Regions from separate parts of the Desulfosporosinus sp. SYSU MS00001 genome, predicted to be linked through region 1. Evidence: riboswitches for the same ligand, from Rfam matches in the RefSeq annotation. Region 1 holds a riboswitch; the other holds the start of a gene.

Region 1 (16,519 bases):
ACCAAATATACAAACCCCAGGGCTATAAGCCCTGCCCCTGAATAACTGGCCAGTTTGATCGGCTTAAAGGAAAAGGAGGTCAAACCATCAAGACATAATTTAATCATCTTTTTAAGGGGATATTTGCTTTCACCGGCTAACCGAGGGTCTCTGTCATATTCAACGGCCGTTTGCTTAAAGCCCACCCAACTCACTAAGCCCCGAACATAGCGGTTTTTTTCCGGTAATTGCTTCAAGATATCACATACCTTTCGGTCTATAAGGCGAAAATCGCCGGTATCAACAGGTATGTCAATATCTGTTGAGGCGTTCAAAAAGCGATAGAACAGATGAGCTGTTTGTTTCTTGAAAAATGTTTCGCCCTTGCGCTGTTTGCGTTGAGCATAAACAACCTCATAGCCTGCCTTCCATTTGTCAATCATTTCTAAAATAAGCTCAGGAGGGTCTTGAAGATCGGCATCAATAACCACAACTGCCGCCCCTCTTGAATAATCCATTCCGGCAGTAATTGCTACTTGATGGCCAAAATTACGTGAGAAGGATAGAAGTTTTACGGAAGGATCACGATCACATAATCCTTTAATCAGATCAACTGAGTCGTCACAGCTTCCATCATTGACAAAAATTAATTCATAAGCTTCTCCTGTCGAGGCCATCACTTGTTTTAAGCGCCGATATGTCTGCTCGAGAACTGCGTCTTCATTGTAAACCGGAATCACCACGGAATAGCGAATGTTATTGTTCATAGTCATACCTTTGCCTCCTTTTAAGGATTGACTTCATATAACGTACCGGCGCCGTTCATACCCATGATTCCGCCGGTATTACTGCTCGAATTAGCTTGCCATTCAGACTGGGGTATTTCCGTACCATTCTGCTGAATCCAGGTTTGAATATCTGAACTGCCTCCACCAAGGGCGACTCCGGAGAGCAGAAAATACTTTATTTCTTTATTAGCGACCATTTGTTTCAATTTGTCGACAGTAAGAATTGGGTCAGAACCAGAAAACCCTCCCATTGCCATCACCGCTTGACCGGTTTGAATTATATAGGCTTCTGCAGTACCTGCATTGGTCGTTGCAAAAAGGTATTTTTCCCCGGTATTATGAGCTTTTAAATAAGCTAACAGCTGAGTATTAATGGTATCCTGTCTCTGTCCAGGGCCTTGGCTTCTGTTAGTGGCAGAAGATTGGCTCTGAATTGGGGACTGTGCTTGATTTCTATTTTGCCATTGTCCAAAAGTAAAGGTTTGCTGCGGTCCGGCAGCCGGCATCATGGCATTATCCCCATAGATGAGCGGTGTTGCCGCCCAATAGAGAGGAGCCGCCAACAAAACGAAGATCCCGCCAATCGCGGCCGCCTTAGTGTAGAGCACACGTGCCCTGCTTGCTGACTGATTTGCCTCTGCGCCTTTTCCTCTGGACAAAGGCAGAAGGAAGTAGATAGTTATGATGCTGCCCAGGATTCCGAGGGAGATCGGCAAACTCCATCCGATTGTCTCTTTATAAGGCAAGAGGATATAGAGTTGAAAGACTGTTGTCCCCAGTATTCCTATGGGCAGCAGCCATTGTTTCCACCCCTCTCGGCTGCGATTCAAACCTAATAACTCAACCCATCCTGTGCCTGTTAAAGCAGCAATAGCCGGTGCCAACATGACTAAATAATATTGGTGAAAAAAGCCTGCGACACTGAAAAATCCCATCATCGGTATTAACCAAGCCAGCCAAAAAAGACTTTCCTTTTGCTTAACCGTCAATGGCTGTTTCCTGCGTATTCCAATGAACAAACCAAGTGCCGATAAGAGGGCAAACGGGAGCATCCAGCTGATTTGTCCTGATAATTCTGATTGAAACAAACGGAGTGGGCCTGCCGTACCAGTATTAAACATGCCTCCCCCGCCCCGATTACCTCCAGGCCCTCCATTTGCCAGACCACCTGGCGGATTGATGCCATCCGGAATTCCTCCATGACCATCTTGTGCTGAACGATCACCTTGCTTCAAGTTTTGCGTCCATTGGCCGTGTGTTTGGCTATCAGCAAAGCTTCTTTGGTTCCCTCCGCCAGGACCGCCTTGACCGGTCAGCCGGGAAACACCGTTATACCCAAACGCCAGTTCTAGAACAGAGTTCGTCTGACTGCTGCCGATATAGGGACGATCTGCCTGAGGAATACTGTCGACAATCAGGGCCCAAGAGAAGGATAAGGCGAGCATAACTGCAGTAGAAGCGGCTAAAACTTTTAGTTTCTTCTTCCAATTCACCTTAAAGGCCAGCCAAGAGAGGAGATAAAATGCAGGAAGAACCATATAAGCTTGAAGCATTTTAATATTAAAAGCGACACCAATAAGAGCAAAAGCTCCCAGGAAAAGTATGGTTTTGCTCTTGCGAACGGCTTTAAATAACAACGCCGTTGCCAACAAGAGGGTAAAGACCAGCATACTATCGACATTATTTGAACGGCTAACCGCTGCAGCAATCGGCGTACAGGCCATCACTAAAGCTGAAATTCTTGCTGCAGCCCGTCCGAAACTTGGTTTAATCAAGAAATATAGTAGTAATACCGAACCGACCCCTGCCAAAGCCTGAGGCAAAACTACGCTCCAACCATGAACTCCGAGGAGGGAAGCAAAAAGGGTCTGGATCCAAAAAGCTACTGGCGGCTTATCCACTGTAACAAATCCACCTGGATCGAAGGATGCAAAGAAGAAATTATGAAAGCTTTGGAGCATACTTGTTACTGCAGCCGTATAGTAAGCATTGGCGTATTGGTCTTTCCAAATGCCGTATATATTGAGAAACGCCGCAAGCAAGGCGGTCCCGATAAGAATCGTATCGATTCGTTTTCCCTTTAATTTCATGATTCTTACTCCTTTATAAATTTCTGATGCTGTTTACGTTTACTGTACCTACTATAACCTGTGTTTCTGAATTGCCTCTAAATGCAGGCTGAAAGTTTACTGAAATTTGGTCTATTTAAACAATCTCTTGAGTATCACTCCCATCCAATAAATGAGGAAATTGTTCATTAATTCTGCAATTGATTCTTGCCAATAAGTCTTCAAAACTAAATGGTTTTCCCAGATAATCATCAGCCTCCAGCAAACTATTTACCGAATCCTCATTCTTCTCTGTCAAGAAAATAATAGCTGTTTCACCTATTCTTTTTAGGGATGAACTTAGGTTTGAATCACCAACTTTTAATCCTACGAGGTCTATAAGGGCAACATGGGGCTGAAAAGACTTGGCAATTTTCAAAGCTTTCTTCTCATTCTGAGCAATACGAACAGTAAATCCTTCATATTTAAAACCCATCTCTAAAAACTCCAGAATATTTGGCTCGTCCGCAACTAATAAAATTTTAATATCTTCGGCTCTGTGCATTTTTGTCAACCTCCTTGAAGTTTAGAGAACTTTCTTCAATTATTAAGCGTTAAGCTGAATCTATAATGAATGTAAGCTGAAAGTTCAATGAAAATTGAATAGCAAATAATTCAAAAAAACTAAGCAGCCCTGTTCCGTTCAATCCCGAAACGAGGCTGCTTAGTTTTTCTGTTGGAATACCTTTCGGATTTTCTTACCTATGAATAAAACAAGAGCCATCTGAAGAATTCACTCTTTTTTCAAAGTTTATGTCTTACTCCGGGTATTAATCAATATATTCAAATAAGAAGCGAAACAGAGGTGTAAGGCTATGAATCACCGTAACATAATCTTAATCCCTCGACGTCCTATCGTATCACTTTCAATCTTAATTATTACAATCATGACAATTATAGGATTTATACGACATGCGGCTTCTTCAAATCGTCCCATATCAGTAGAGCCTGTCAGCGGTGAAATAGCTATTGTCATCGATGACTTCGGCATTGATAATCCTGGCACAAAACAGATGTTAGAATTAAACATTCCAATTACTGCTGCAATTATGCCTAATCTGCTCTATAGTAAAAAGGAAACAGAATTAATCCATGATCTTGGTTACGAAATTATTATTCACATGCCCATTGAAGCAAAGAACGGGCGTCGGGAATGGCTTGGACCTGGGGCTCTAACAACAAATTTGTCACCGCAAGAACTTCGAACACGCCTTGAAGAGAGTTATAAGCAAATTTCCTATGCAGTTGGGATAAGTAATCATATGGGATCAAAGGGCACAGAAAACCTTCAAGTTGTATCGGCAATAGTAGCGATGGCAAAAGAACATAGATTAGTAGTCTTGGACAGCAAGACAACTGAGTCGACCATTTTAGCTCGAGAAGCAAAAAATGCCGGTTTAGCAGCAGGTACTCGGGATATTTTCTTGGATAATTCTGCGGATCTGAATTCAATTAAAAAACAAATTAAACTTCTCATTTCCAAAGCAAAGATTTCCGGTAAAGCAATAGGTATCGGTCATGTCGGCCCTCAAGGGCCTAATACGGCACGGGCGATTAAGGAGATGCTTCCGGAAATTAAAGCTCAGGGAATTAAAATCGTCCCTTTAACAAAATTGCTTAAATCGCAGACCTGAATCGTTACGGGTACCGGCGAAGCCCTCTTAAATTAAGGATAATTGAAGGATTGACGGGTAAAACTATTGGATACCATGTTTGTTTTCAAAATTTGACACAACTGGTAAAGCAAACGTGAGAAGGTTCAAACGGGAAGGGACTATGGAAAGAATTTCAGCACACCAATTCATGACCTTAGGAGCATCTGTACTCATGGGCGGAACGTTCCTTCTCATTGCCACTTTTGTTACCGAAGCAGGCGGACGGGACGGTTGGATGTCTATTATGCCTGCCTTTGCATTAACAATTCCTTACGGTATTATGATACTTTCATTATCAGCCCGATACCCCGAAAAAAATTTGTTGGATATTTCGGGAATTATCTTTGGGAAATGGACTGAAAAAATTATAGGTTCTCTCTATATTGTAATATCCGGTTACTATGGCGGGTTACTCTTAGCTTTTATCGGAATTATTTACGAACAATCCATAATGCCCTTAGTGCCTCGTTGGGTCCTTTACCTTGGTGGTCTGCTGCTAGTATTCTATTTAGCATCTACTGGAATTGAAGTCTTTGCTCGCTTTTCTGAAGTCCTCCTGCCCGTCATCGTTGTGGCCTTAGTTTTTAACATTGTCCTAACATTTCCGCGCATTGAACAAAATGAACTTCTTCCTTTCTTTGAAAACGGAGTTAAACCCCTTTTATGGGGCGCTCTTAAAGTAATACCTTTTCCCATGGTCTATTCCATGTTCTTAGCAGGAATCATTACATTTCTGCCCCAGAACAATCAGCAAGAAATAAGCCAATTTAAGACGGGGATTTGGCGAGCAGCTTTTCTTGTAGGAATTTTAAATACCATCGTAGTTTTAAGTCAAATTCTTGTCTTTGGACCAAGAGAAACAATTCGTCTATCCTTTGGCATTCTTGAATTAGGTAAAATGGTAGAAATAAGCAGGACCGTGGCTGGTGTAGAATCCTTATTTATGGGAGTTTGGCTCGGTGCCTTAGTGATAAAATGTTGCGCTTTTTTTTACATGACCACTTGGGGATTAGAAACAGTTCTAAATTTAAAAGGAATAAAATGGCGGCTCCTATTAGGTGCTACATTTCTTGGAATCGCTTTCGGAGTTAAAAAGGGATTCTATTTAAGTACAAAACTTTCTTTTGTTGAAAGTTATCTTATTTTCCCTTTCGTTTTTGTTTGGATTCCCATCCTCTGGATAACCTCACATTGGAAGGTTAAACTCAACACGCCCAATAAAACGAGTTAAATCTTGCATTAAATCTACATATTGTGCCTTATTGAGAAACCGTCCTTTGTTATCTCTTAACAGACGAATCAAAGGCCGTGTAGGCATTTGCACGGGAACAGCCGCAACGACTCCTATTTCACCGGTATTGAGTGTTACAACTGCATTTTCCGGATATAAGATAAGGCTTTCACGAAAAGCTTTAACAACTGTAGGATTATAACCTTTTCCCGCCCCAGCAATGATCATCTCCAAAGCATAGTAAGGCGGCAAACCTTTTCGATAGGGTCTGTCAGCAGTTAATGCTTCGAATACATCGGTAACAGCTACAATTTGGGCATCGAGATGAATATCATCCTTTTTATACCCGCAAGGATAGCCAGTGCCATTCCAGCGTTCATGATGTTTAACGACTGTCTCTAATACACTTGGCAATACCCGAGAGTTTTTCAACATATCCGCGCCAAACTGTGGATGCTGCTTCATAAGAAGCAGCTCTTTCGCCGTCAAAGTTCCAGGTTTATTCAAAACTTCTTTAGGAATATTCAATTTACCCAAATCATGCAAAAGTGCTCCCAGAGTTAAATGCCTAAGTTTCTTCTCGCTATACCTCAAACGCCTGGCTGTCAACGTTGCTAAAATTGCTACGTTCAGACTATGCGCAAAAGTCCCATAATCATGATGTTTAAATTGTTCAACATCAAGTCGGACCAAATTCAAATTTAAATATACATTAATAGGTCTTAATTGTTTGATAATTGTTTCCACTAGATTAATTGTATGTTCTATCTGTTCTTGACTAATAAGTTTTGCCTCATGATAAATACTCCATAAAGAACCAACTAATTTAACATAGACATCCTTAGGAAAAGCTTTAACAACATTTGACGAACGATTTTCATCTTCTTTTCTCTCCCAAATAAAAACCTCCCTATTTTCAAGAAGATCTCGGATACCTTCTGTGATTGGTTGTCCTTTATGTAATAACAATACACCCACTTTATCAAATAAATCGGCATTCGCTGTCCTGCTCACTGCTAAATTCGTATGGACTTGCTTTAACAACCAATTCAAGAATTCTCCCTCCTCTTTATCTCCCTTAACCCTTCCTTATTATAAATAAAAAACGCCGAACTCAATGAACGGCGACACAGTTTCTTTGTTTGGTAACCCGGCTGTCTATCATCCTTTAGCTAGACCCGTGGCTTTGCGTCCTCAGCTCTCACTGAGTTTGCCTTTATCACTGAATGTTAAATTATCGATTATCTCCTTACATCATTAAACAGTTTTGTATCACTGAAAGGTAGTATATTATAAGATATGATAAAGTACAACATCATTTAACCATTATAACGTATTTTTATCATATTATTACATTATTTCTAAATTTGTGACAAACATCAAATTTAATTTGACATAATCTAAGTTTATGTGACCCATTTCACTTCCGTGGATATACTAATTACCTATTATAAACTTATGTCTAAAATAACTATTTTGCAAAGAAACCATTTGTCGAAACCGAACTCTTCCTGTAAAATTAAACTGTTCCTATTAATCTATTTAAGGAGGTTTTTTTATGTCTGGGACTCCGTCCACTTCCCCATCTCACAAGGTTTCGATGGTTCCCATCAAAGGAATTTTGGTTTTGCTCATTGTAATCTTAATTTGTGCTCTGGCTGTTGGTCGTTATAATGGCCCTCTGCCGGGTGTAGAAGCGAAACTAGCTACAACGTCCTCTTCATTGCCCGGTCATTTTTCGGTCACATTTCCCGAACAGGGTGAATCAGCTGTTGGCACAGAAAATTTAGGGGTCATAACGTCAACGCCAAACCAAACATCCGTACCAATTGCCAGCGTTACAAAAATTATGACTGCTTATTTAGTCTTAAAAGCTCATCCTTTACAACCTGGTCAAGACGGTCCCGCTTTAACTATGAGTGCTCAAGATTTCGCTGGTTATCAAAACGCTTTAAGCAACGGCTATTCATATTTAAAGATTGAAGAAGGGGAAACCCTCACTGAAAGGCAACTCCTGGAAGGTTTATTACTCCCTTCGGGAGACAATGTTGCCGATACCCTTGGCCGCTGGGTAGCCGGATCTGATGAAGCTTTTGTTGCTAAAATGAACGAAACCGCAAAATTGCTTGGCATGACTAAAACACACTATGCAGATGCCAGCGGTGTCAGCGAAACGACAGTCAGCACCGCTGTAGATCAAATAAAAATTGCCCAAGCAGCCATGCAAGACCCTGTTTTTCGTCAAATTGTTGCCATGCCGCAAGCGACTCTTCCTGTTGCCGGAACAGTCTACAATGTCAATAGTATGGTAGGAAAACATGGCATTACAGGCATTAAAACAGGATCCACAACAGCGGCAGGCGGTTGTTTTGTATCGGCAGCGCCCGTTGTAGTTGGCGATGAAACCCATTACATTATTGGTGCGGTCTTAGGGCAAATTACTCAGCAATCTCTCCAAAGTGCGCTCCAAGCAAATGTTGACATAATGGATCAAGTTCGCTCTCAATTCAAACTCTATACCTTAGACCAACCTGCCTCTGGTTATGGCGAACTTACAACAGCTTGGGACAGCAACAGTCCGTTAAAAGCGTCTAAGCCTGTAAAAATCTTCGGATATCCTGGAATGAAAGTCAACTATTCCATAGATATCCAAACTACTAAATTACCAATCACAGCCAACAGTAATAGCGCCGCTTTGAAAATCAAATCCGGTGAAGAAGTCCAATCTATTCCGCTTCAAAATTTACAACCCATAAATTCGCCCGGATTTTTATGGCGACTTATTCGTTTCTAATAAGGGAGTAATTGTCTTCCCTTTAAAGCTGCTTGAAATAAGTGTTTTCTGCAAAATCGTATTAAACCTTGGGTAGCTCCCTAGTTCGATAAAAGTTAATGTGCAACGACAAAAGCCCCCTACTTGGAACTGATAAGGACCAGTTTCAGGTTGGGGGCTCTATTATGTGAATGCTTTCTCGGGCTAATCTTATTTAATAAAGTTATTTACGATATAACGCACAATGTCTCCACGACTAATAATACCTACAAGTTTCCCCTGGGAAACAACAGGGACCTTCTTTATTTTCTTGTTACCTAAGACTTTGGCCACTTGATCCAGATCCTCTTCTGCTTCCACAGTTATGACCCGTTTAGTGGCGATTTCCATAACATTGCAATTCATGAGATTTTTAATTTTATCATCAAAGGTTTCCGTATCCACCCACGAAGCTGAATTAAAAGCGTCGATAAAGAATATCTTTGGATCCTGATAGCCAATATTTTTCATGATATCACCATCGCTGATAAAACCGATCGGTTCATTCTTAGCATTGATGACAGGAACGCCGCTGATCCGATGTTCCACAAAAGCCTGAAGGACCGTTTTTACTGAATCATAATTACTTACCGATACGACCTGCTTTACCATAGTTTCAAATGCTTTTGCCATAATTACCCCACCCCTTTAAAGTAATTGTTAATTTTATCGTAGTATTTATAAAAAAATTTCATTGACTATTGAAGAGGCTGAGTCGTTTTTCCTCGCATATAGGAAGCTACCGCCCCAATAACCGATAATACTGCAGAAATGTAAAAAGCAATTCGCAAACTTGACATGACTGCAGGAGCAATTAGTTTAGGAAAGAAGACCGTACCAAGAATCAGCTGTTGACTCGCCTGAGGCAAATTATGGAGAACAGCCGAAGGTAACAATTGGGCCATCGGATTATAACCTAAAAAGGCAGCAAACAAAGCTCCCGTCGGCGGCAGGCTGGCAACTGTTTGGGCGGCCGCTGCCGGAACTCCGGCACTGATAAGTCCTTGGTACATGGTGGCAGGCAAATGATGAGCTAAGCCAATGATCAAGATGCTGAAATACAATGTCATACTTAAAGCCGAGCCTGTATTTTGTAATGTAGCACGCATCCCGGAAGAAGCTCCCCGATGCTCGGGAGGAACAGTATTCATGATAGCCGTTGTATTAGGAGCAGCAAACATCCCCATTCCTATACCGGCAATCAGCAATATAATAACAAAGGGCAAATAACTGAAATTGGCCGGCAAAAGAGTTAATAATATAAAAGCAAGCGTTGATAATAGCATGCCAATTGTGGCAAAACCGCGAGCGCCGAAACGGTCCGAAAGAAAGCCGCTTATAGGTCCCATGACAAAAAAGCCTAACATCATAGGCAGCATATAAATCCCCGCCCACAAGGGTGTTTGCTCAAAACTATAGCCGTGGAGAGGAAGCCAAATTCCCTGGAGCCAGATGATCAGCATGAACTGTAATCCGCCTCGAGCTACTGATGATAAAAACAAACTAAGATTACCGGCTGCAAAAGCTCTGATTTTAAATAATTCTAAGCGAAACATAGGTGTCTCGGTAACAAGTTCGATATAAATAAAGCCTGCTAAAAGGACAACTCCAAGAATAATGCCGCCAATAACCCAAGGATTGCCCCAACCCATTTTCGATGCTCCATAGGGCATAATACCATAAGTCAACGCTAAGAGAAGGGCCGTTAAGCCAACGGCAAAGGTACCATTTCCTAACCAGTCGATCTTCTCTTTCCTCAACAATAAACCTGTATCCTTTAATTTAAGATAGGCCCATATTGTACCCGTAAGGCCGACAGGAACACTGACTAGAAAAACTAAACGCCATTGGATATCGGCTAAAAGGCCACCCAAGATTAACCCTACTAAGGAACCACCGATGCCAAGGATTTGATTCAGACCCATTGCCATTCCCCTTTGATTAGGAGGAAAGGCATCTGTAAGAATCGCAGTGCTGTTGGAGAACAGGAATCCTGAACCAACCCCTTGCAAAAGTCGAAAGAGAATTAATTCGGTTGCCCCGATGCTTCCCTTTCCCGGGGTTAGAGCGAGCAAGATTGAAGCTGCAGTAAAAATAGCGAAACCTAGATTATATAAGCGGGCACGGCCATATATATCGGATATTCTGCCAAAGGAAACAAGCAATGTAGCTGTCACCACTGTATACCCCATCAACAACCAGAGCAAATAAGCGGTGCTTGCAGGGGCCATGGGATTTATTTGGATTCCTCTAAAAATAGCCGGAAGCGAAATTAATACAATATTTCCGTTGAGCATCGCCATAAATACTCCAAGGGTTGTATTTGACAATGCAATCCATTTATAACGTGTGCTTTGCATAAACTGTGATCCTTCCCTAATAATATTCGCCGAGATTATCAGAAGCTTTTACTGATGGCGACCATCCGTTAAAGCTTACTAATCTTCAAGATTCATAACTGTCTTATTTTGTGCCTTTTTAAGCGTTGTCATTCTGTAAATATCAATCTTTTGAGCATTAGCAATAGTTGTCGTTTTCGTTTTCGTTTTCGTTTTCGTTTTCCTTTCTCTTTTCTCTTCAAAATAGCTTCCTCTCAACATTCTTCCGCTTGAAACAATTACGAAATTAATTGAGCTAGAGCTTTTGGCTACAAACCATTTATTTATAGTTTACGTCAACGTTATTTATTTTACAAATTATATTTTTTTGCTCTTGTGCCTATGGAAACCTAATTACATTACAAATAATTAGGGCCTAAAATCAATGCAGACTGCAAGCATTGCCAGCAGTCTGCAATATTTTAGATTTAAAACTCCGATTTAAAAGATTACTCCAAGTGCAATCAAAATAAGAACAGCAATGGCAATAATCCCTGCTCCGATGCAGCCGCCGCCATAACCATAGCCGCCGTAACCGCCATAACCGCCGAAGCCTCCAAAGCCTCCATATCCGTACATAATTTATCTCCTCTTTCTTTTTTTATTTTTTTAGAATACGATGCCCATAGCAATTAAAAGTAAGATAATTACCACAACAATTCCAATACCTGCTCCCCAACCAAAACCTGCTCCACCGCCAGCTGCTCCAAATGCCATTCTCTTTTCCTCCTTTCTTGAAACTTAATACACAATATGCCGTAATTCCATATTTTTCCACAATACTTTAAAATTCCTTTCCATCAAATCCGACTATCATTACGTACCTAAACTTCTTTCATTATTTGATAAGGCCGTAAGGCAAAACCTAATAGTTTCATGAGATTAATGTACGGATTTGTGATTAAGTTATTGGCTAATTCAGTATCAATAAGTCGTACTAGTCTATCCAACTTATTATTATCTAGTTTCTCTACCGCTCGGCGCAAAGCTAACGAATACTTATAGCTTTGCTTTAGGGGCTTAATTAACTCTCTGTAATTACCCAGGCCACATAAATCTTTCGCAGCATAGATGCCTGTCAGAATAGCAGGAAGTTGACCAAAGCCGTAAGCAGGCATTATGGCGCCAAAACAATTACCGGTAAAAAAGGTATTACCCAAGCGGGGACTGGAACAAATCCCAATAATATATCGAGTAACCTCAAAGTTATCGGTTACTCGCAGGTCTTGCTGCAAATCTCTGCACACTCGTTGATAATATTTCTCCCATAAACTCTTTAGGTCAAATTTTTGATTATGAGGATAATCGGGATATCCAAGGGTAATTGTCGCTTCTTTTTCAGAAAAAGGAAGTAAATAGCCATACCCTTGTGGAGCAAAATTGTTATTAAGCCACACCCCGACATGATGTTTATCAAAACTCCCCTCAACCGTCGCTCCCTTAAGAGTAACAGTGAGGTCTTGTCGAAAATCCTGTATTTTGGCAGTATAGGCTGCGTCACCCGTTGCAAGTACAATATGGGTAAAATTTTGCAGGAGATTTTCATAGGTATATTGAGAATTGAAAATGATCTCTGATTTTACCTGTTTAGAGAGTTGAAATTCTAAAGAATCCCTGTCTCTTCCTCTGACATTTAAAAAACCCAATTGTCCATGTAATGTGGCTTGAGCATTTTCTGAAGAGACAGTTATTCGTCGGATATTGCTTAAAGGCTGTATGTAGATATTATGTTTTTCTGACAAATAAGCATAACAATCCGCAATAGGCCGATTCAAGGCCGGCAAAAAGGCTTCGCCATTAACAAAACGGTCTCCTACTTGGGACCTTTTCTCAAAAATTGTCGGGGTTACACCCATTTTTTCTAAAGTAATCGCGCATGCCAATCCAGACAATCCCGCGCCCATTATTGCAACGTTCATCTGTCCCATCTCCAATTCCTAAGACATTTTCGCTGAAACAAAGGCCCTACATTGCTTTGGAATTTTCCTAAGCCGCGTGTCATAAGTTCTTAGGCCATTTTAACTATTTTAAGTATTTGCCAGAAAACATATGCACCGCTGCCCATCCCTAACTGCTGAGAAAATTAAAAAAGCCCCAGCCTCAATGGCCAGCAGCTTTCATAACACTCCATTCTTCCAGGCAGGCATTCACTTGATTAAGGGCTTCCGGAATACTTCTCTGCAGCGTCTCCGTTAATTCAGTACCCCAGTCCAGATTCTCAGGCTGAACGCCAATAACAACAATTTCATTCGGTGAACGTCCTTGGAATCCGGCCCAGTACAAAACTTCTGCAAAACTCATTTGATGCACAGAAAGTTTATTACTTGTATACTTCGGCACGTCATCTCCACGCCACACGACTACCTCTCCAGGCTTTTTCCCCGCCTCAACAGCATCCAAAACGATCAGACGTTTCGTATTCTCAACGAATTCTAATAACCTCAAGCCATCCGTTCCTCCATCAAGAAGGACAATTTCCGATGGCAGATCATTGCGGAGCCGTTCTAAAAGGTGAATACCGACCCCTTCGTCCTGGCGAATCGAATTTCCAAGTCCCAGTATCCCGATTTCAATTTGGTCTTCCCTATTAACCTTATTCAAGAATATGCCCTCCCGATCAATGCTCTGTATCCTTATATGGAGTTATTTTGCGAGCTGGCAGCTTCCAAAGCCCCTGCTGAAATTGTCTCTGGAGAAAAGTCCAAATCAGGCGAGACGTAACTATTGGTCTCAACAAATTTACAGCCGGTTATAATGGAGGAGACGGTTCCGTCTTTGTCCAAAATGTCCTGACGAAATAACATATAGAGATGGCCGATTAGGAAGAGGGGATACCCCCAGGCCAGCAGATGATGCCAGATCCTGACGTTATATTCTCCACCTAAAACCGGAATTATCCAGCCAAATAGAGCAAACCATGTTCCATTCGGGTCACTGCCGCTTTTCATCGCCAACCCGGTGATGATCATCATACAACCAGCCACCCAGATGAAACAAAGATAGAATAAACTGGCCAGGGAATTATGACCTACATGAGGCGACGACTTTTGCGAAAGAAACAGATAATACTTTAGGGTTTTAAAGGTATCTTGCCAAAATGATTTTCTCCAGAAGCGGAGTTTGGCGTAGTCATTGCCCGCCCAAAACCAATAGAGGCGGAACAACATATTAGCTGTAAAAATCAATGCCGTTACTACATGAACATAACGAAAGGTACCCATAAGAAAATGACCGGCAGCCTCACCGCTGACAATAAACGCCGGATAACCGATATACATTCCGGTTGTGAAAAGAATCGTAATGCAAAAGGCGTTGATCCAGTGAAATAAACGGATGGGAATCTGCCAGACATAAACTTGTTCTTTCTGAGACATCAACTCTCCTCCCCCCTTAACGTGATCTTACTCTTAGCATTTCCTGCCCGTTCTTGTCGAGAATGTGCGTGGAACAAGCCAGACAGGGATCAAAGGAATGAATGGTTCTTAATATCTCGAGGGGCTGATTTTCTAAAGCCATGGGGGTATCAAGGAGGGATGCTTCATAAGCCCCTTTTTGCCCCTTAAGGTCACGCGGAGAAGCATTCCAGGTTGTGGGGACCACTGCTTGATAATTGCTGACCTTACCATCTTTTATACGTACCCAGTGACCAAGAGCTCCTCTGGGGGCCTCAGAAAAACCAATTCCCTGAGCTTCCTTAGGCCAAGTCTGAGGTTCCCATTTTTCCGAGTTAAAGGTCACAGAGTCACCAGCCTTAATATTGGCAATAAGCTCATTGTAAAACCCAGCCAGATGATCCGCACAATATTTGGCTTCAAGAGCACGAGCCAAGGTGCGGCCAAGAGTGGAGAATAAAGCGGTAATTGGCAAGTCGAGTTTGCGTAATGCACTATCAACCAGACCTTTCATCTCCTGGTTTCCTTTGGCATAGCCTATAGCAAATCGGGCTAAGGGACCAACTTCCATGGCTTGTCCTTTCCAGCGGGGAGCCTTAATCCAACTATAGGATTTAGTTTCATCAAGGTTGTCATAGGGAGGTTTAGGGCCATCATACGAAGGGTTTGTTTCACCATTCCAAGGATGGAGCCCGCTGATTTTGTCATCATACTTATACCAAGAGTGAGATACAAATTCTTGGATTTGGTTGGGATCTTTAAGGTCAACATCATAGACTTTGCTAAGATCACGATTCAAAATAACGCCCCGCGGAAAGAGAAAGTGATCCGGGTCATTGATATCAGTCCCGGGAAGCCCGCCATAAGCCAAATAATTACTCACTCCGCCTCCCCAAAGCTCGTTTTTATAAAAACCGGCTATAGCCAGAATGTCCGGTATAAGGACTTGATCTACAAAGGTCTGAGCTTCATCAATCTTAGATTTAACAAGATTCAATCGTTCCATGTTTATAACGTCATTGTCATTTAAGTTAATAGCGCAAGCCATCCCGCCAACGGCATAGTTTGGATGAGGATTCTTTCCGCCGAAAATAGTATGAATTTTGACAATTTCCTTTTGCCATTCTAATGCCTGGAGATAGTGCGCAACCCCCATTAAGTTGGCTTCAGACGGAAGCTTGTATGCCGGATGTCCCCAATAAGCATTAGCAAATATCCCAAGTTGACCGCTTTCAACAAAGGTTTTAATTTTTTGTTGAACATCCTTAAAGTATCCCGGAGAGGACAAGGGCCAACTGGAGATTGAAGCAGCAAGAGCCGATGTTTGTGCCGGATCGGCTTTAAGGGCGCTGACAACGTCAATCCAATCAAAACCGTGGAGATGATAAAAGTGTACAATATGATCATGTAAGTGAAGAGCGGCAGTCATTATGTTGCGGATAAGGTTTGCATTTTTGGGTATTTCGATATTTAAAGCATCCTCTACTGCCCGAAGGGATGTCAGAGCATGAATATGCGTACATACACCGCAAATTCTTTGAACGAAAGCCCAGACATCACGAGGATCACGATTTACGACTATTTTCTCAATCCCACGAAAAATTGTCCCAGAGCTTAAGGCATCTGTGATTTTTGTACCGTCAAGATTGACTTCGATTCGCAAATGTCCTTCAATACGTGTAATAGGGTCAATGACGATTCTTTTGGTCATATACAATCCCTCTCTAAATCAATTTTTCCTTCAATAGATTTCGAGTTAATAAACCTTAATTGGCAGATTCATCTTTTGAAGAATTAGGTGCAGAAGTTTTGCCTGCCTTGCCGACTGCTGTAGCCAAAGCATGGGCAGCAGCTGCAGTACCGGCTATCCCCAGGCCAATAAGACCTATTTGATCCGGATTTTTTCCAATCACATGATTGGGTACATCCGCAAGATGAGTGTAGAAAGGTCCCTTATCAAAGAAATGATCTTCTGAACAGCCCAAACACGGATGGCCTGATTTAATGGGATAGCTAAGGCCCTCATTCCATTGGGTAATCGCACAGGCATTATAAGTTGTGGGACCTTTACAGCCCATTTTATAGAGACACCAACCTTGCTTAGCCCCTTCATCACCAAAGGATTCAACAAATTGACCTGCGTCAAAAAAAGCCCGACGGTTGCAATTATCATGGA
Region 2 (16,519 bases), on a different contig from region 1:
AACACCTAAGCAAGCGGCCTCCAGAGGTGATACGCCTTGGGCCAACCAGGCCAGAATACTTCCAGTAAGAACATCACCGGTACCCCCTGTCCCAAGCCCGGGATTTCCGGTTGGGTTAAAAAAGGCCCGCCCATCCGGTGAAGCAACAATAGTCACTGAACCCTTTAGTACCACAACGGCTTCCCACTCAGCAGCTTTTGTCAACGCTAAATCTAACCGGTTGCTCTCAACATCGGCAACTGTGCATTGACATAGCCTTGCCATTTCGCCGGGATGTGGGGTAAGTATCAGCGGTCCTCGTCCGTTTCTGACTTCAATCAGGCTAAGCTCCCCTGCCAATATATTCAAGGCATCGGCATCCAAGACAACTGGACAAGTTATAGTTCTTAAAATTTCCTCAAGAACAAGCACAAATCCAGGATTTTGGGCAAGCCCCGGGCCGATAGCCAAGGCCTGAGCCTTTTCTGCCTGCCTTGCTATGGCCTCCCAAGATTCTTCGTTAAGACTATCCCCTCCCTGGGCAGGCCAAACAGTCGCCTCTGTGATACTAGCATCTACATCTTCCGCGATTGCTTGAGGAGTAACGATTTGCAGTAAGCCTATGCCGCTGCGCAAAGCACCCCGCCCGGCCAGAACAGCTGCACCGCTCATTCCCTTGGACCCTGCAACAAGTACACCTTTACCATGAGTTCCTTTGTGTCCTTTAAAGTGGCGAATGGGAAGCATCTCTCTTATTGTATCATCGGTTAAAACATATGTAGAGATACTCTCATCCTCCAGAAACGCTTCCGGAATAGAAATCGGATCAACGGCAACTCGTCCGCAATAATTAGGGCCTTCTCCTAAAAAAAGTCCCCACTTCGGCAGCCCAAACGTTACTGTTATTTGGGCGCGGATAGCTGTCCGATAAACCTTGCCCGTATTGGCTTCAACTCCACTGGGAATATCGACAGACACTACACAGGCTGAAACATTGTTTACCTCATTAACATACTCTTCGATCAAACTCGGTAAAGCTCCGCGCAGGCCTATGCCATAAAGAGCATCGACAATAACATCAGCTTGGGCCAAAGCAAAACGTGCCACAAGCCGCTGCTTTTCTCCTTCGATAATAAAGAGTTTACCCGTCGTACCTTGGAAAAGGCGCAAATTAAGAGCAGCATCTCCTTTGAGTTGCTCTGGCCCGGAAAATAATAAGACCGTAACATCCATCCCTTGCAGCACTAAATGACGGGCAACGGCCAAGCCATCTCCACCGTTATTTCCCTTACCTACTAAAATCACCGCTTTTAAGCCAGACAAATCTCCTTCATTCTGAACAAGACAACGACGGATTTCCTCAACAACAGCCCAAGCTGCATTCTCCATTAAGAGCATACTTGGTATGCCATATTGTTGAATAGCCCGTTGTTCAATCTGCCGCATTTGTTCAGTGTTGACCACGCGCACTTCTTTCACCTCGCTTTTCCTTTGTGTCCCTTTACCCTAACTCAAGATCGCAAAGGCTATAGCTTGGGTTCGGTTATGGGACAAACTCACCCTAATTTGCGAGCCCCCTCTTTCCTTAAGCAGAGTCATTGCTTTGTAACTAAGAAGGACAAGAGGCTCGCCGCTTGGTTCTGTCATGATTTGGACATCATGCCATGATAGGCCTCTTAGACCTGTTCCCAATGTTTTTAGGATAGCCTCCTTAGCAGCAAAACGTGCCGCATAGCTTTGTATCCCCTTGCCTACTAGACTTTCTCGTTCTTGTCTCGTAAAAAGTCTTTCTGTTAATCCGGGTTGACGTTCCAAAGCCTTCGCCACTCGTTCAATTTCGATAATATCTACACCAGGATACATGACTCTACCCCATATCACATAATTAACTCTTGTAATCTCATTTGTCCTTCTGCTGATCCTGCTGCCAGTAAAACATCCTCGGCGCGCAGGACAAAGCTCGCCTCGGGGGAAAACTGTTCCAACCCATCTCGCACGACAGCAATTATCGTTGTCCCTGTGCGTTCCCGAATCCTTAATTCACGTAACGTTTTCCCGACAGCTGGGGAATTTTTGCCCACCTCAATCTCGCCTACGTCTAACCAGCGCGACATAATGCGGTCTACATATCCTTGCAGCTTATTGAGATGGCTTTCTATTTTCAGATCATTTTCCCGCCTCTGATCCATCAGTTTCTTGAGATCTTCGAGAAAGATCTGGATTTCTCCTTTTTGATTAAACGATCTTACGAATTTCTCTGCCATTGCTTTCGAGGTAACGGTAATTCCTACCCCTTGGTTAACAACAACAACACCCACATTTTGCAGAATAGCAATTGCTCTGCGGACTGTTTCCGGAGAAACGTTATAACGGCCCGCTAACGTTGAGCGGCCATGGATTTTTTCTCCTTCGTGATACTCTCCCATCATGATAGCATGAGCAATGTCCATGGCTATCTCTTGATAACGAGCTTGTTCCAACTTCTTTCCACCCCTTAAATTATATAATCTATTATAACATAGCCAACTTCAGGAGGCATCATGCTCTTGACTACTAACAACTTTAATGATAATATTAGGTTGTTAGTAGTCAAGCGCGCTTCGACCTCGTCTACCTACACTGCAGGGAGGGATTCTTGATGGCCGTACAACTGAATAATTCGCCGAATACGAATCGTCAATTTTCGTTACGGCGAGCAACTGAGCTTAAACAGAAGATTGCCCCTTATCTTGAAAAATGCCACTCGATCCCTACAGGTTTTTCAAGTGCTGAGCTGATTCAACAACGTCGTAATCACATCTTAAATTATTTTAAGGCATCAGATCAAGACTGGGAGAATTGGCACTGGCAAATAAAACATCGTATCCAAAATACAGATATTCTAAGCGCCCTATTCCCTCAGTTGTCTATTGAACAATGTGCAGAAATCAAACATATAGGAAGAAGTTTCCGTTGGGCCATATCCCCTTATTATCTTAGCCTCATGGATATTACCGATGCTCAAGACCCCATTCGCTTACAGGGTCTGCCTTCTTTTGCAGAACTCAGTGATGATTTCGGAGAGGAAGACCCTATGGGAGAAGCTCTTACCAATCCCGCCCCGTGCATTACTCGGAGATACCCCGATCGTTTAATTATTAATGTCACAAACATGTGTGCCATGTATTGCCGCCACTGTCAACGCCGCCGCAACATCGGAGAAACCGATTCCCATGCTAAAATCGCAGACCTGAAGGCTGCTTTGGGATATATTCGGGCCAACCCTGAAATAAGGGACGTTTTAATCACAGGAGGAGATGCTCTGCTTTTGAGTAATCAAACTCTTAACTGGCTACTCGGTGAACTTCATTCGATTCCCCATGTTGAGATCAAACGCCTCGGTACTCGAGTCCCCGTAACCCTTCCCATGCGCATTAATGATGATTTATGTTCAATCTTAGCAAAATATCCGCCGATCTACATCAATACTCAGTTCAATCATCCCCAGGAAGTCACCGCAGAAGCTAAAAAGGCAGCAGACAAACTTATAGCTGCCGGTGTGGTTTTGGGAAATCAGGCTGTATTACTCAAAGGGATTAATCATCAGCCGGAAATTATGAAGAAGCTTAATCAGGAACTTCTTAAAATACGAATCCGGCCTTACTATATCTTTCATGCCAAAAATGTCAAGGGAACACGTCATTTTGTACCAAGAATTCAAGATGGGCTCGCAGTTATGAGGCACTTAAGAGGGTATACTTCAGGTCTCGCAGTGCCAACCTATATCATAAATGCTCCTAAGGGCGGAGGCAAAACCCCTGTCCTGCCCCAATATTTAGTATCTCTTAAAGAAAACCATGCCGTTTTGAAAACTTGGGAAGGCAAACTCATCCATTACGATACCCCTTAAAGATAATCTTAGTGTTAATGGAACTTTTGATTTTTCCCTTTATTAATTTAATAGAATTTTGCGAGAGGAGCGTATGTACCATGAATGAACGCCTTAACAATGAAGAAATTTTGCAGAGAATTCTTAAAACCAATTCAGATGTGCAGCGTTACTTGGACCTGGCTCCCAGCTATAAACCATCTCTAAAACAAACCATCAAATCACGAGAAACTTCTCAGTATAAAATTCCTCCTGTAAAATTTCTGAGGACAACGTTAAAACCTTAGTTGTCCTTGAAATCTTCTCTTTCTCCTTCTCTTTCTTCTGTAAGGTAACCCTGACGGGTTGCCTCTTTTTTTGCAATCGTTTCTGTACTCTATTATTCAGGGATTGCCTTCGTTTGCCTTCTTTCCTTGCCAGGTATCCCGCTCCATGAGCTTTGCATCAATAGCGTTGAGCACCTCCCATTTTTTGCGGCTCCAAAGCGGCCCGATTAAATCATCAGGAGGCCCATCTCCGGTTAAACGATGAATTATCATCTGTGGAGGCAAAATTTCTAAAATATTAACAACCAGTGAAACGTAATCTTCTTTCGACATCAAGTCGAAAGGATGAGTCTCATAAAAAGCGGCTAAAGGTGTTCCCTTTAAAACATGAAGCAGATGAATCTTCAGCCCTTGCAGAGGCAGGTCAGCAACCGCCATGGCCGTTTCCATCATTTCTTCTTTTGATTCTCCCGGCAGGCCCAGAATAATGTGGGCACATACTCGAATCCCTCTCGAATGCAATCGTTCAAGACCACGGAGGAATTGCTCATAATCATGCCCCCGCCCAATGAACTCCAATGTACGATCATGGATAGATTGCAATCCCAATTCGACCCATAAATAAGTTCGCTGATTTAATTCATCCAAGTAATTAATTACCTCATCAGAAAGGCAGTCCGGTCTTGTTGAGATGGATAGCCCCACAACCCCTTCCTCCTCGAGGGAACCTTCATACAACTCCCGCAACCGTTCAATAGGGGCATAGGTATTCGTAAATGCCTGGAAGTACGCCAAGTACTTAGCCTTCGGCCATTTTTTTTTCATTCGTTCCTTTACTTCGGAGAACTGAGCGTGAATTGATAACTCCTGCCGGCCTGCAAAGTCACCAGACCCCCGTTCACTGCAATAGATACAGCCTTTTCGTCCCAGAGTCCCATCCCGATTAGGGCAGGTGAAACCGGCATCTAAGGAAACTTTAAAAACTTTTTCACCAAATCTTTCACGCAAATGTTTATTAAATGTTACATATCTTTTTTCAGGCATTATAATTCCATTCTTCGTTCTTGATAAAGTTCAAGTTTTTCTCCGCTGGGACCACGGAAAAAGAAATTATACCGTCCTTCACCCAAGGACATCGGTTCCTTCGAGGGCAACTCAACATGATGTTCTTGTAAGTGTTTAATCCCTTGGAAAATATCTTCTACCCGAAGTGCTAAATGATTGACAACTCCATCTTCAAACCTTCGGTTATCAACTACTTCAACTAGCTCAATAACAGTATTGCCTAATTCCAAGAAAACCAATTCAGCCGCTCCGGGCTTAATTCGCTGTATTAATTTGAAGCCCAGCACTTCTCTATAAAATTGAAGGGCCTTCTCTATATCCAAGGCTTTTATCCCAATGTGTGCTGCCCCGGTAAACAAAATGGCGTTTTCCAACAAGCAACCCTCCTACCTTCACTAGCGCCTTACACCTTCTAGTTCTAAAAGTCTTTGCTTAATATCCAAGCCTCCGGCATATCCTGTTAAAGATCCATTTTTGCCGATGACCCGATGACAAGGAACGATAATTCCAATTGGGTTACAATGATTAGCCATTCCGACGGCTCTTTGCCCTTGCGGATTTCCAACGCTTACGGCTAGTTCACCGTAACTTCTTGTCTCGCCATAAGGTATACGCTGAAGTTCTTCCCACACTTTCTGCTGGAAAGGAGTTCCTTTGGAATGAATAGGGATGGAGAATTGACGGCGAGTCCCCTCAAAATACTCCTTCAACTCTTGAATTGCCCTGCTGTTTGGCTCACGCCTCCGAATCAGAAACGATCCCGGAAACCAGCGCGAAACCCAACTTTGAAGCTCTTTTTCTTCAGTCTCAGACGAACCGAGACTCAGCCAGCAGACTCCTTCCGCAGAAGAGGCGATGGTCAATTCAGTCTCAAGATCCCTAATTGTAACCTTTTTCGTCCAAAATGAAATCACCGAGGCTCGCCAAAGATCAGAAATGTGGTACGTTCTAACCTCTCCGTTTTGATAAAATTCTAACAAACCTTGGTCCTTTTTTAGCCCTAAATCCATTTCTTCTGAAACTTTCCATTTCGGCCCTGATTCGCGGTAAAGGGGGATAAGTTCCTGGAAAGGCTTCATTAACATATAAATAAAGGCAGCTAATCCCCGTGTCAAAGGCTCTTCAGACTGCAAAAAAGGTTTTATCCGTTCATCCAGGGGTTCTACCAAGTGCGGAGCATTCTGAGCCATTTGCCCTAAGCCCCACAAAACACCATCTCTTAAACTGTCATCTTCCAATAGCCCCGACAACATCCAATTAAACTTTCCGCAGGTTACCGGACAATGAGCAATAATACTGCCAATGGCTTCCGAAGAATTCCAGGCTGTTCCTCCTGACTCATCATTGAGCATCCAAAAATACCGTCGCAGAATCTCCACAGCAACCTTTTTCTCATCCTGCTCAAGTGCATGAGTTACCACTCCTAAGGCTTCAACTGCCCGCCAAAATATGAGCCCGTCTTTAACATAAATTCTTGCCATAAGCTGCCGAAGGATATTCCTATTCTCTTTCGCCAGGCTAATAAGTTTCTCCCAATCCCGGTTTTCCAATGTGTGTTCTACATCTCTCTTAGTAGGCATTGGACACCTTCTTTCACGATTAGATTTCCCGTCCCTGACTCACTTTGCGTTTAATGTTATTAAAAATCATCTTACCATAAGTGAATTCAGAATAAAACTAACCCTATCAAGGAAAGAAGCGGCCTCCAACAGCCGCTTTCATTTTACATTGATTTAGTCTTTAATTTCTTTGTATTTGTCCCAATAACCCGACTCCGTGAGGACTTCTCCTCCTACACCCATGTTGCTGTATTCATGTTCGTCGAGAGTCACCGTAAAGGCTGCCATTGGAATTCCCAAGGCTTGAGAAGCCGCTTGACTCATACCATGTATTAAACTCCTCTTCTGATCCATGGTTAAAATCGGGCCGTCAAAATTGATCATTGGCATATCAAATCACCTCTGCTAAAATCTTTCTACCTCTCATAAAATTCCCGATAAAAGGTCAAAACATGTAGACATTTATAAATTTTTGTTTCAGTAAGATCCAGAAGAAGGAAATTCTTCGCCCATGTCGAATAGCATTATTAAGTTATAAGTTAAGTAAACTCGTACATTGTCAATGTTTATTTGAGATAGAACGTACATACAACTAATCATCTTCAGATATTAAATATAGGAATTAGATATAAAGAAAGGCCACGGAGGTCGATCGATAGGATCCTCTTTGGTCTTTTTTAAAATCCTAAAATCCAATGGTCTTAGGAATAATAAAGAATAGTTAAAATTGAGAGGAGATCGTTATGGACATTAATTATCAACCCATTGGAACCATTCATACCCCTTATTTCTCCTTTAATGCCCCCCATCAATCTCTCCCTGACGCGCCTGGTGATTTCTGGATCACTTTAAATCCGGAGTATGCCGGGGCCCTAAAATCCTTAGATAGTTTTAACTATGTCTATGTCCTTTATCATCTCGATCAAGTAAACTCTCCGCTAGAATTATTAACCCATTCTCCTTGGGCACCGGAACTTGAAATTGGCCTCTTTGCCAGCCGATCCCCCAACAGGCCTAACCCCATTGGTTTAAGCATTGTCAAGATTAAAGAAATCCAGGGCAACGAGATCATTATTTCGGGAATTGACGCCTTTAACGGAACTCCCTTACTTGACATTAAACCTTACATTCAATTTAGAGACAATGTTGAAGATGCCAATAACGGCTGGTTCGATTCCCTTCCGGATAAAGACCATACGATTGCCCATGCCCTTGGCCGCCCACACCACCACGATTCAGAGGATGGGCATGATCATGAACACAGCCATGGACATGTCCATAGCCATAACCATGACCACGACCATGACCACAACCACGACCATGACCATAACTATGACCACAACCACGACCACGACCATGACCACAACCACAACCACGACCACGACCACGACCATGACCACAACCACAACCACGACCATGACCACAACCACAACCACGACCATGACCACAACCACAACCACGACCATGACCATGACCATAACCATGACCATAACCATGACCATAACCATCATCATCATGATCATAATCATAGCCACTATCGCTTCCGTAGTGAACATAACGACTAAAGAAGAGTGCACAATGGGGATAGTCCCAAAACGAATTTGTAATGACAATTTGCTCAAGTATTTTAAAATCAAGGTAAGATAATAGCCCAAAAGGCGTTAAAAGCGTCCTCTTGGGCTTGTTTTTCTGACTATTATTTTCCGGAAGCCGTTTTGCAGCAGTACTTTCTTACTAATTTCCTTCTTGAATTTTAAACCACCTCATGATCCAAGTCCGCTCCGCTGAACTGGCTATTATACAAATCTGCGTAAAAGCCTTTCTGTTCCAAAAGCTCTCCATGATTACCCATTTCAATAATTCTCCCATGATTCATAACAAGAATCACATCAGCATCGCGAATCGTCGATAACCGATGGGCAATAACAAAACTCGTTCTTCCCTTCATCAGTTCTGTCATAGCCTTTTGGATATAGACCTCGGTTCTTGAGTCAACACTGCTCGTAGCTTCGTCTAAAATCAAGATAGCCGGGTTTGCCAAAATCGCTCGGGCAATTGTAAGTAGTTGCTTTTGCCCTTGAGAAATATTTGAGGCTTCTTCATTCAAGATGGTCATATACCCATCAGGCAGAGTTTTTATAAAATGATCAGCATGGGCTGCTTTTGCCGCCATAATAACTTCTTCCTCGCTTGCCCCCTCACGTCCATAGGCAATGTTCTCCAAAATAGTTCCATTAAATAACCATGTATCCTGCAGCACCATACCAAAGATATTGCGAAGTTCCCCACGTTTAATATCCCGAATATCCACACCGTCAACAGTAATCTTGCCACCATCCACATCGTAAAAGCGCATGAGTAAATTCACTAAAGTAGTCTTACCTGCACCGGTCGGTCCGACAATTGCTATGGTATTTCCTTCCCGGACATCAATATTCATTTTAGTGATCAACGGTTCTTGTTCCTTATAGCTAAAATCGACATTCTCAAAACTCACATTTCCTTGAGGAAATGGTATTACTTTAGCATCCTCAGAATCAGGAATTTCTTCAACTTCATCTAATAATTCAAAAACACGCTCCGCGGAGGCAACGGTTGATTGAATAATATTGGCAATGTTCGCAGTCTGCACAATTGGCATGGTAAACTGACGGGAGTATTGAATAAAGGCTTGAACGTCTCCAATATTAATTCGGCCATGGGTAACGAAAATTCCCCCAACTACACTGACAATGACATATCCTAAGTTACTGACAAATCGCATAAGGGGCATGATGATTCCAGAGATAAATTGAGCTTTCCACCCCGCATCATAAAGTCTATCATTAATTTCCTTAAAGGTTTCAATAGACTTACGCTCATGACCAAAGGCTTTGATGATAATATGACCGGTGAACATTTCCTCCACATGGCCGTTCAGTTCTCCTAATGACTTTTGTTGAGCAGCAAAAAACCTTTGTGAGTGTTTGGCAATCATCGAAGTGACTAAAATATAGAGAGGCAGAGTCAAGAGAACAATTAGGGTGAGCAAAGGACTGATCGTCAACATCATAACGATGACCCCAATAATTGTCACAACAGAAGTAATAAGTTGAGTAAGACTTTGCTGCAAGGTGTTGGCAATATTATCAACGTCATTCGTCACACGGCTTAATATTTCGCCATGAGTCCTGGCATCAAAGAACCTGAGCGGCAGCAGCGTAAGTTTTTCGTCGACGTCCTTACGCAAATTGTAAACAATTTTTTGTGCCACCCCAGCCATAATATATTGTTGAGCATAGCTGAACAAAGAGCTAAGAAGATAGAGAACTATCAGAGTCAGGACAATCCTCCAAATAGCATCAAAATTAATCTTCCCACCATTCATAATTCCATCAAACATTATCGTCGTGGCCTGGCCCATAATCTTCGGTCCCACAATACTAAATACAGTACTTAAAATGGCAAACACAACCACAAAACTGAGTTTTAGTCTCTGGGGCTTTAAATAACCCAAAAGTCTATGCAATGTTCCTTTGAAATTCCTGGCTTTTTCAATAGGTCTTCCAATAGATCCGCCAGGTCCACCTGGTCTGCCGCCCATTGGACCCGTTGGTCTTGTCATCTCTCGTTGTCTGCTCATGCTAATTCTCCCTCTGAAAGCTGTGAAGCTACAATTTCATGATAGACCTCACAAGTCGTTAACAATTCTTGATGGGTTCCTATGCCGGCAATTTGGCCATCATCAAGGACAAGAATCCTATCCGCATCCATGACGGTTGCAACTCGCTGAGCAATAATGAATACTGTAGACTCTGAGACTTCCTGTTTCAAAGCTGCTCTCAATTTGGCATCAGTCTTGAAGTCTAAGGCAGAGAAACTGTCGTCAAAGATATAAATCTCGGGCCTTTTAATTAAAGCGCGGGCAATAGACAGACGTTGCTTCTGTCCGCCTGAAACATTGGTGCCGCCTTGAGCAATGATATGATCAAACCCCTCTTCCATCCCTGCAACGAAATCCGCAGCCTGAGCAACTTGAGCAGCATGTTCCACCTCTTCCAGGGAAGCATACTCTTTGCCATATAGGATATTATCGGCAATGGTTCCGGAAAAAAGCACGGATTTCTGGGGAACAAACCCAATCTTAGCTCTTAAACCTTCTTGGCTCATTTCTCGGACATCCACTCCATCCACCAAAATCCGTCCGCTCCCAACATCGTAAAAACGCATAATTAAATTTACTAAGGTTGATTTCCCAGAGCCCGTTCCTCCAATGATTGCCGTAATCTCCCCAGGACCGGCACTAAAATTAATCTCCTTTAAGGCCGGCTGTTCCGCTCCGGGATATCGAAAAGAAACGTCCTGAAACTCAACAAATCCTTTCTTCAAAGGTACTGCCTTTGTCTTGATTGGATCTTTAACTTCCACCTCAATTTCCAAAACTTCGTTGATCCTCGCCGCAGAGGCTTGAGCACGCGGAACCGTTACAAAGAGCATCGTCATCATCAAGAAAGAAAATAGGATTTGTGTCGAATATTGAATAAAGGCCATCAGAGAACCAACTTGCATCTCACCATTATTAATACGCATTCCCCCGAACCAAATGATAGCAATCGTAGTGAAATTCATAATTAACATCATCATAGGCATTAGTACAGCCATGATCTTATTAACCTTTACGGCATTGTTCATAAGGTCCAGATTGGCATCATCAAATCTTTCTTTTTCTTTTTCGATACGATTAAAAGCTCTGATAACACGTATGCCCGTTAAATTTTCTCGCAGAACAAGATTGAGCTTGTCGAGTTTTATTTGCATCAGCTTAAAGAGAGGTATGCCTCTGGTCAGGACAATTCCGATAATGGCAAAAAGCACCGGAACCGAAACTAAGAGAACCCACGTTAAACCTGGATCCTCATGGATAGCCATGAAAATCCCGCCCAGGCAGGTAAGTGGTGCAGAAATCATCATACTTAAAATTAGAACGGAGACTTGCTGAACTTGAGTCACATCATTCGTCGTCCGGGTAATTAATGTCGCTGTACCAAGCTTGTCAAATTCCTGTAAAGAAAAGCTCTGTACTTTCGTAAAGATTCTATTTCTCAAGAGCCTGCCAAACCCTACAGCAGTTTTCGCAGAAAGAAAATTGGCGGCAACAGCACATAAAGTCCCTCCGGCTGCAATTAAAAGCATGTGTCCACCGACTTGAAATATATAACCGATGTCTTTATTTACAATCCCATGATCGACTATGTCCGCCATCAACGTTGGTAGATATAAATCTGAAAGCACTTGTACAAAAAGGAACAAAATTACGCCACAAATATAGGGTAAAAAATGTCTTAACGATTTATACAATTTAATCATGAACGTCCCCCTACCTCTTAACAATCTATCAATTATCCATTGGACATTGCTGATAATCATAAAGCAGTTTCTTTAAAAGTTCTAACCCCTCGATAATTTTCTCTTGGTCCTCCGATGTTGCTGTACTTAAAGCACCGGAGATTTTTTTGACGATTTGTTGATGTAAGCGTTGATGTATCTCTGCAAATTTTGGTGAAACACTGACATACACGACCCTTCTATCTTCCTCACTTCGCTTTCTTTCAACAAGACCCATGTTTTCCAAACGGTCAATAATCCCTGACACGGTACTGTTGGATAAGCTGAGTTTTCCACTTAATTCAGTAATCTTAAGGGTCTTTTCCTTACCCAATATTCCCATAACCATCATTTGAGGCATAGTAATGCCGCTCTCTTCAAAGACATTCCCCTTATTGTGTCTAAAAAGAATCATAATTTCTTGAAACAGCTTGGCGATTTGATAACTTTGATTAGGATTTTCCATCATCCGTACTTCCTTTGTTCACTTATTTCGTTAACGTATATTTCGGTGGCGTATATTTCGTACACGAATTATATTAATCGGTTTGCAAGTTATTGTCAACCAATTTCAAACATAAATATCATTTTAGAATATCCAAAGCACTGTCTATATATTTAAAAAACAAAGGACAGAAGCGTCCTTTGTTTTTGTTTTATAATTAATGTTGTTTCGGTGGTTGTGGTTGGGCATACTGAGGATTGTTACGGGTCTGATCCATATAACCGGGTGCCACTTCTCGTTGTCCGTTTGGCTGAGGATCTTTTCCGTACTGAGCCGGCCCACCATATTTCTCGTTAGGATTTTCTTCATAAGAAAACTCGTTTCCTTGATTCCATGGACCGCGACTATCCCCTTGGCCGGTGGACATATTCATATATTTTTTCGAGAAATCCGAATCTCTGAAGTCTTTGTTTACTCCTGATCCCTGCAGCGTTTCGATTGCTTTCATAAATGAGAAGTTATGAGACTCTTCCCGACTTAAAAGGAATCGGATCATGTCTTTAACGCCGGCGTCATCCGTTTGCTGCAGAAGACGCTCATAAATCAATTTTGCCCTCAGTTCTGCCCCGGCATTTGATGAAAGATCTGTATACAGGTCTCCCATGGAGTTGACATAGGTTGAAGTCCATGGAACACCGGCAGAATTCACGAGCAGAGGGCCTCCCCCGAGTAAAGCCATATGATTCGCCGCAAAGTCTTTGGGAATATTGTCAACTTGTCCAATGAGCATTCCCAGGGCTTCCCCCACCATCTCCAAATGACTTAATTCTTCGGCAGCAATGTCCTGCAGCAAATCCCTAATTTTCGGATCATTACAACCTAAGCTTTGAGAAAAATACTGCATAGCAGCTTTAAGTTCGCCATTGCCGCCCCCAAACTGTTCCAATAACAGCACTGCGAACCGGGGGTCAGGTCGATCAACATGAACTGTGTATTCCATATCCTTGACATGTTTAAACACCCAAATAACCTCCTTACTTTTACGATATGACTCATCTAAGTTATCTGAATTAGTATTTGTTTGTCCTAGCTGTTTTATCCTAAAAAGTTTTTATCTTGACGGCAACTTCCAATCCTTGATATATTATTAATGATTAAAATTTTGCGTTAAAAGTGAAAAATTCCATTTCGGTTGGGGTAAACTTCATGAAAGTGAAGGGCGCTAAAGTCATGGATCTAAAGCTTGAAGCTGCTGCTTAGTCAGTATTAAGCTATGATGGCCAGACTACAAGATAGAACTTCTCTGGGGAGAGCAGTACGTGGGACTGCTCTCCCCTTTTATATCTATCTAAGCGAAAAACTCCCCCCTTTTTATACGTGAACAGTACCCCTTACTATTTTCGGTGGGAGAAGAGTATATTCTTCAGCGATCGCATTTGTTATGAGCTATGCGCTTTCGGCAAAAGTGTCCAGAGGACACTTTCGTCATTGAAGTTTCGATGTTCAGTTTTTGCCGAATGAGTTCACTCGCAAGCAACTATTTCAAATAATTATTGGAGGTGTGTAGATGCTTATTTGGATTGCTACAGGTATTTTTTTACTCAGCTATTTATTTATTATTATGGAGAAATTTCCGCGATCCGTTATCGCCGTTTCCGGAGCTGCACTAATGATTATCTTGGGGATTGTCAATCAAGAAAAGGCAGTAGAACACGTTGATTGGAATACTCTGGGATTGCTAATTGGTATGATGCTCATCGTAGATCTTACCCGCAGGTCAGGTGTATTTTCCTTTTTAGCTATCTGGGTCAGCAAAAAAGTAAAAGGAAATCCGATCCTGCTCCTGATTTCCTTGTCACTCCTCACCGGTATATTATCGGCTTTTTTAGATAACGTCACAACAGTCTTGTTAATAGTACCCGTAACCTTATCAATTGCTGATGAGTTAGAGGTTGATCCGATTCCCTTTCTCTTTTGTCAAATTCTTATGAGTAATATCGGCGGTACCGCCACTCTGATCGGAGATCCGCCAAACATTATGATAGCCGGGCAAACGGACCTCAGTTTTATGGATTTTATCCTCAATCTTGCACCAGTGATACTCATTATTATTGCAGTGACTTTGTCCCTTTTTTACTTTGTTTATCGCCAAAAGTTAATCACCGAAGAATCCTTAAAAAGCAAATTAATGCTGCAAAATGAGTGGGATGAGATTAAAGATTTTGCCCTCCTCAAAAAATGTTTAGTCGTTTTAGCCCTTGTTATTTCAGCCTTTTCTTTTCATTCCCTTCTGCATTTAGAGACCGCAACCATTGCCTTAAGCGGAGCTATGCTCCTAATGCTCTGGACCCGTGAAGAGCCTGAAGATATCTTCTTGGCTGTGGAATGGCCGACGCTCTTTTTCTTTGCCGGATTATTTGTACTTGTCGGAGGGCTTGTCGAAACCGGGGTCCTTGATCGTCTGGCACAGTGGAGTATTAGTTTGACAGGGGGGCAACCTCTCTTAACCGCCCTTTTAATCCTCTTTATATCCGCAATCCTCTCTTCATTTCTTGATAATATCCCCTACGTAGCAACCATGATCCCTTTAATCCAAAAATTAGCCCTGCTTAGTCATCTCACGCCGGCTCAGACCCAACCCCTGTGGTGGGCTTTAGCCTTGGGTGCTTGCCTCGGAGGAAACGGCACCTTAGAAGGAGCTTCAGCTAACCTAATCGTGGCTGGAATTGCCGAAAAGAATGGCCTCAAAATTCGTTATATCCAATTCTTAAAAGTTGGTTTCCCCACGATGCTGATCACAATCTTTATTTCAGCCGGATACCTTATACTCCGCTATTATTAATATTAAAGTTAAAATTCGCCAAACAGTTTAAAATTGCATTTCGGACAACATCCGTTACGCAGGCGGCTGACAACCATCGGCTCGCGCTGGATTACAACTTCCCCGCATTTAGGGCAAAAGGTTGTACTGCCTCCACTGACATTTCCAAGATAGACATAGGGGAGTCGTTCCTTGGCAATCTTAAATAATTGTTCTAATGTTGTTGGTTCTGTTGATGGAGTCGATAGCCGGTAGGCCGGGTGATAACGGCTGAGATGCCAGGCAAGAGGAGTATTTAGGTTGTACAGCCATTTTGACAATCTGGTAATCTCCTCAGAATCATCATTAGCTCCGGGAATCACTAAGGTCGTGATTTCCAAATGGACACGCCCAGCTAAACGTTCAACGTTTTCTAAGACCCAGCTTAATTTTCCCCCGCAATAATGTTGATAAAAGGATTCGGAAAAACCTTTAATATCGATGTTGACCGCATCAAGCCAAGGAATCAGTTCCTCGATAAAGCGTCCGGACATTGTACCATTGCTGACAAGAACCACTTTTCCGCCTTGTGCACGTACGAGAGGTGCGGTATCTCGAATCATTTCAAACCACATGCTCGGTTCAGAATACGTAAAACACAATCCCAAGGAATTACGGGCCTGTAGAGCAAGTTCCCCGGGAGTCACTCCTCGTCCCGTTTCGCGTTTCTGGGATATTTCATGGTTTTGACAAAATGAACAACTTAAATTGCAGCCAAAACCTCCCACAGAAAAAATCCAAGAACCAGGATAAAAATGATATAAAGGCTTTTTCTCAATCGGGTCAAGATTCCAGGCGGCCACTTCGCCATAAGTAAGGGAAATAATCTCTCCTCCCTGATTTTCTCGCGTATGGCACCGACCTTTCTGTCCCTCCCTTAGCTGACAATGCTGGGGGCAGAGAAGACAACCTGCAGTAAGAGGTTCTTGATCTGAATTACTCATAATGTCTCACGACCTCGAAGCGCCAAAGATCTACATCTTCCTCTGCCGAAATCCCGGCTTTTTGTTTCGCAATAGCTATTTGATCTGAAACAGTATCAACACCCTCCAAATGAGGAAGCAGAAGCCCGCTTCTCCCGCCTTTTTGCACAACAACGCCATACCGCCAAGG

Evidence for each region. A riboswitch is a leader RNA that binds a small molecule or an ion and turns the genes downstream of it on or off. The one in region 1 is predicted to bind cyclic di-GMP.
Region 2: linked by a shared signal. The riboswitch ahead of ACPUYX_RS15030 (sodium:proton antiporter) and the one ahead of ACPUYX_RS16605 (HD-GYP domain-containing protein) in region 1 are both predicted to bind cyclic di-GMP.

Annotation. Positions count from the first base shown of each region.
Region 1 is NZ_JBNFTW010000010.1:59,296-75,814, reverse strand. Features, by position in the region: gene ACPUYX_RS16630 (glycosyltransferase family 2 protein) at 1-746, opposite strand, end outside; gene ACPUYX_RS16625 (glycosyltransferase family 39 protein) at 767-2,857, opposite strand; gene ACPUYX_RS16620 (response regulator) at 2,973-3,380, opposite strand; gene ACPUYX_RS16615 (divergent polysaccharide deacetylase family protein) at 3,691-4,509, shown strand; gene ACPUYX_RS16610 (GerAB/ArcD/ProY family transporter) at 4,652-5,761, shown strand; gene ACPUYX_RS16605 (HD-GYP domain-containing protein) at 5,717-6,814, opposite strand; cyclic di-GMP riboswitch class I at 6,903-6,986, opposite strand; gene ACPUYX_RS16600 (D-alanyl-D-alanine carboxypeptidase family protein) at 7,320-8,555, shown strand; gene ACPUYX_RS16595 (CBS domain-containing protein) at 8,745-9,206, opposite strand; gene ACPUYX_RS16590 (MFS transporter) at 9,272-10,933, opposite strand; gene ACPUYX_RS16585 (hypothetical protein) at 11,012-11,173, opposite strand; gene ACPUYX_RS16580 (hypothetical protein) at 11,393-11,530, opposite strand; gene ACPUYX_RS16575 (NAD(P)-binding protein) at 11,776-12,870, opposite strand; gene ACPUYX_RS16570 (HyaD/HybD family hydrogenase maturation endopeptidase) at 13,052-13,552, opposite strand; gene cybH (Ni/Fe-hydrogenase, b-type cytochrome subunit) at 13,585-14,325, opposite strand; gene ACPUYX_RS16560 (nickel-dependent hydrogenase large subunit) at 14,342-16,054, opposite strand; gene ACPUYX_RS16555 (hydrogenase small subunit) at 16,110-16,519, opposite strand, start outside.
Region 2 is NZ_JBNFTW010000008.1:100,798-117,316, forward strand. Features, by position in the region: gene ACPUYX_RS14955 (NAD(P)H-hydrate dehydratase) at 1-1,449, opposite strand, end outside; gene ACPUYX_RS14960 (holo-ACP synthase) at 1,486-1,842, opposite strand; gene ACPUYX_RS14965 (TrkA C-terminal domain-containing protein) at 1,857-2,459, opposite strand; gene eam (glutamate 2,3-aminomutase) at 2,618-3,868, shown strand; gene ACPUYX_RS14975 (hypothetical protein) at 3,949-4,134, shown strand; gene ACPUYX_RS14980 (TIGR01212 family radical SAM protein) at 4,231-5,157, opposite strand; gene ACPUYX_RS14985 (VOC family protein) at 5,157-5,552, opposite strand; gene ACPUYX_RS14990 (DVU0298 family protein) at 5,574-6,758, opposite strand; gene ACPUYX_RS14995 (tautomerase family protein) at 6,912-7,127, opposite strand; partial or broken gene ACPUYX_RS15000 (TrmO family methyltransferase domain-containing protein) at 7,481-7,834, shown strand; gene ACPUYX_RS15005 (hypothetical protein) at 7,973-8,392, opposite strand; gene ACPUYX_RS15010 (ABC transporter ATP-binding protein) at 8,491-10,359, opposite strand; gene ACPUYX_RS15015 (ABC transporter ATP-binding protein) at 10,356-12,083, opposite strand; gene ACPUYX_RS15020 (MarR family transcriptional regulator) at 12,112-12,570, opposite strand; gene ACPUYX_RS15025 (manganese catalase family protein) at 12,764-13,567, opposite strand; cyclic di-GMP riboswitch class I at 13,733-13,839, shown strand; gene ACPUYX_RS15030 (sodium:proton antiporter) at 14,114-15,388, shown strand; gene amrS (AmmeMemoRadiSam system radical SAM enzyme) at 15,397-16,350, opposite strand; gene amrA (AmmeMemoRadiSam system protein A) at 16,343-16,519, opposite strand, start outside.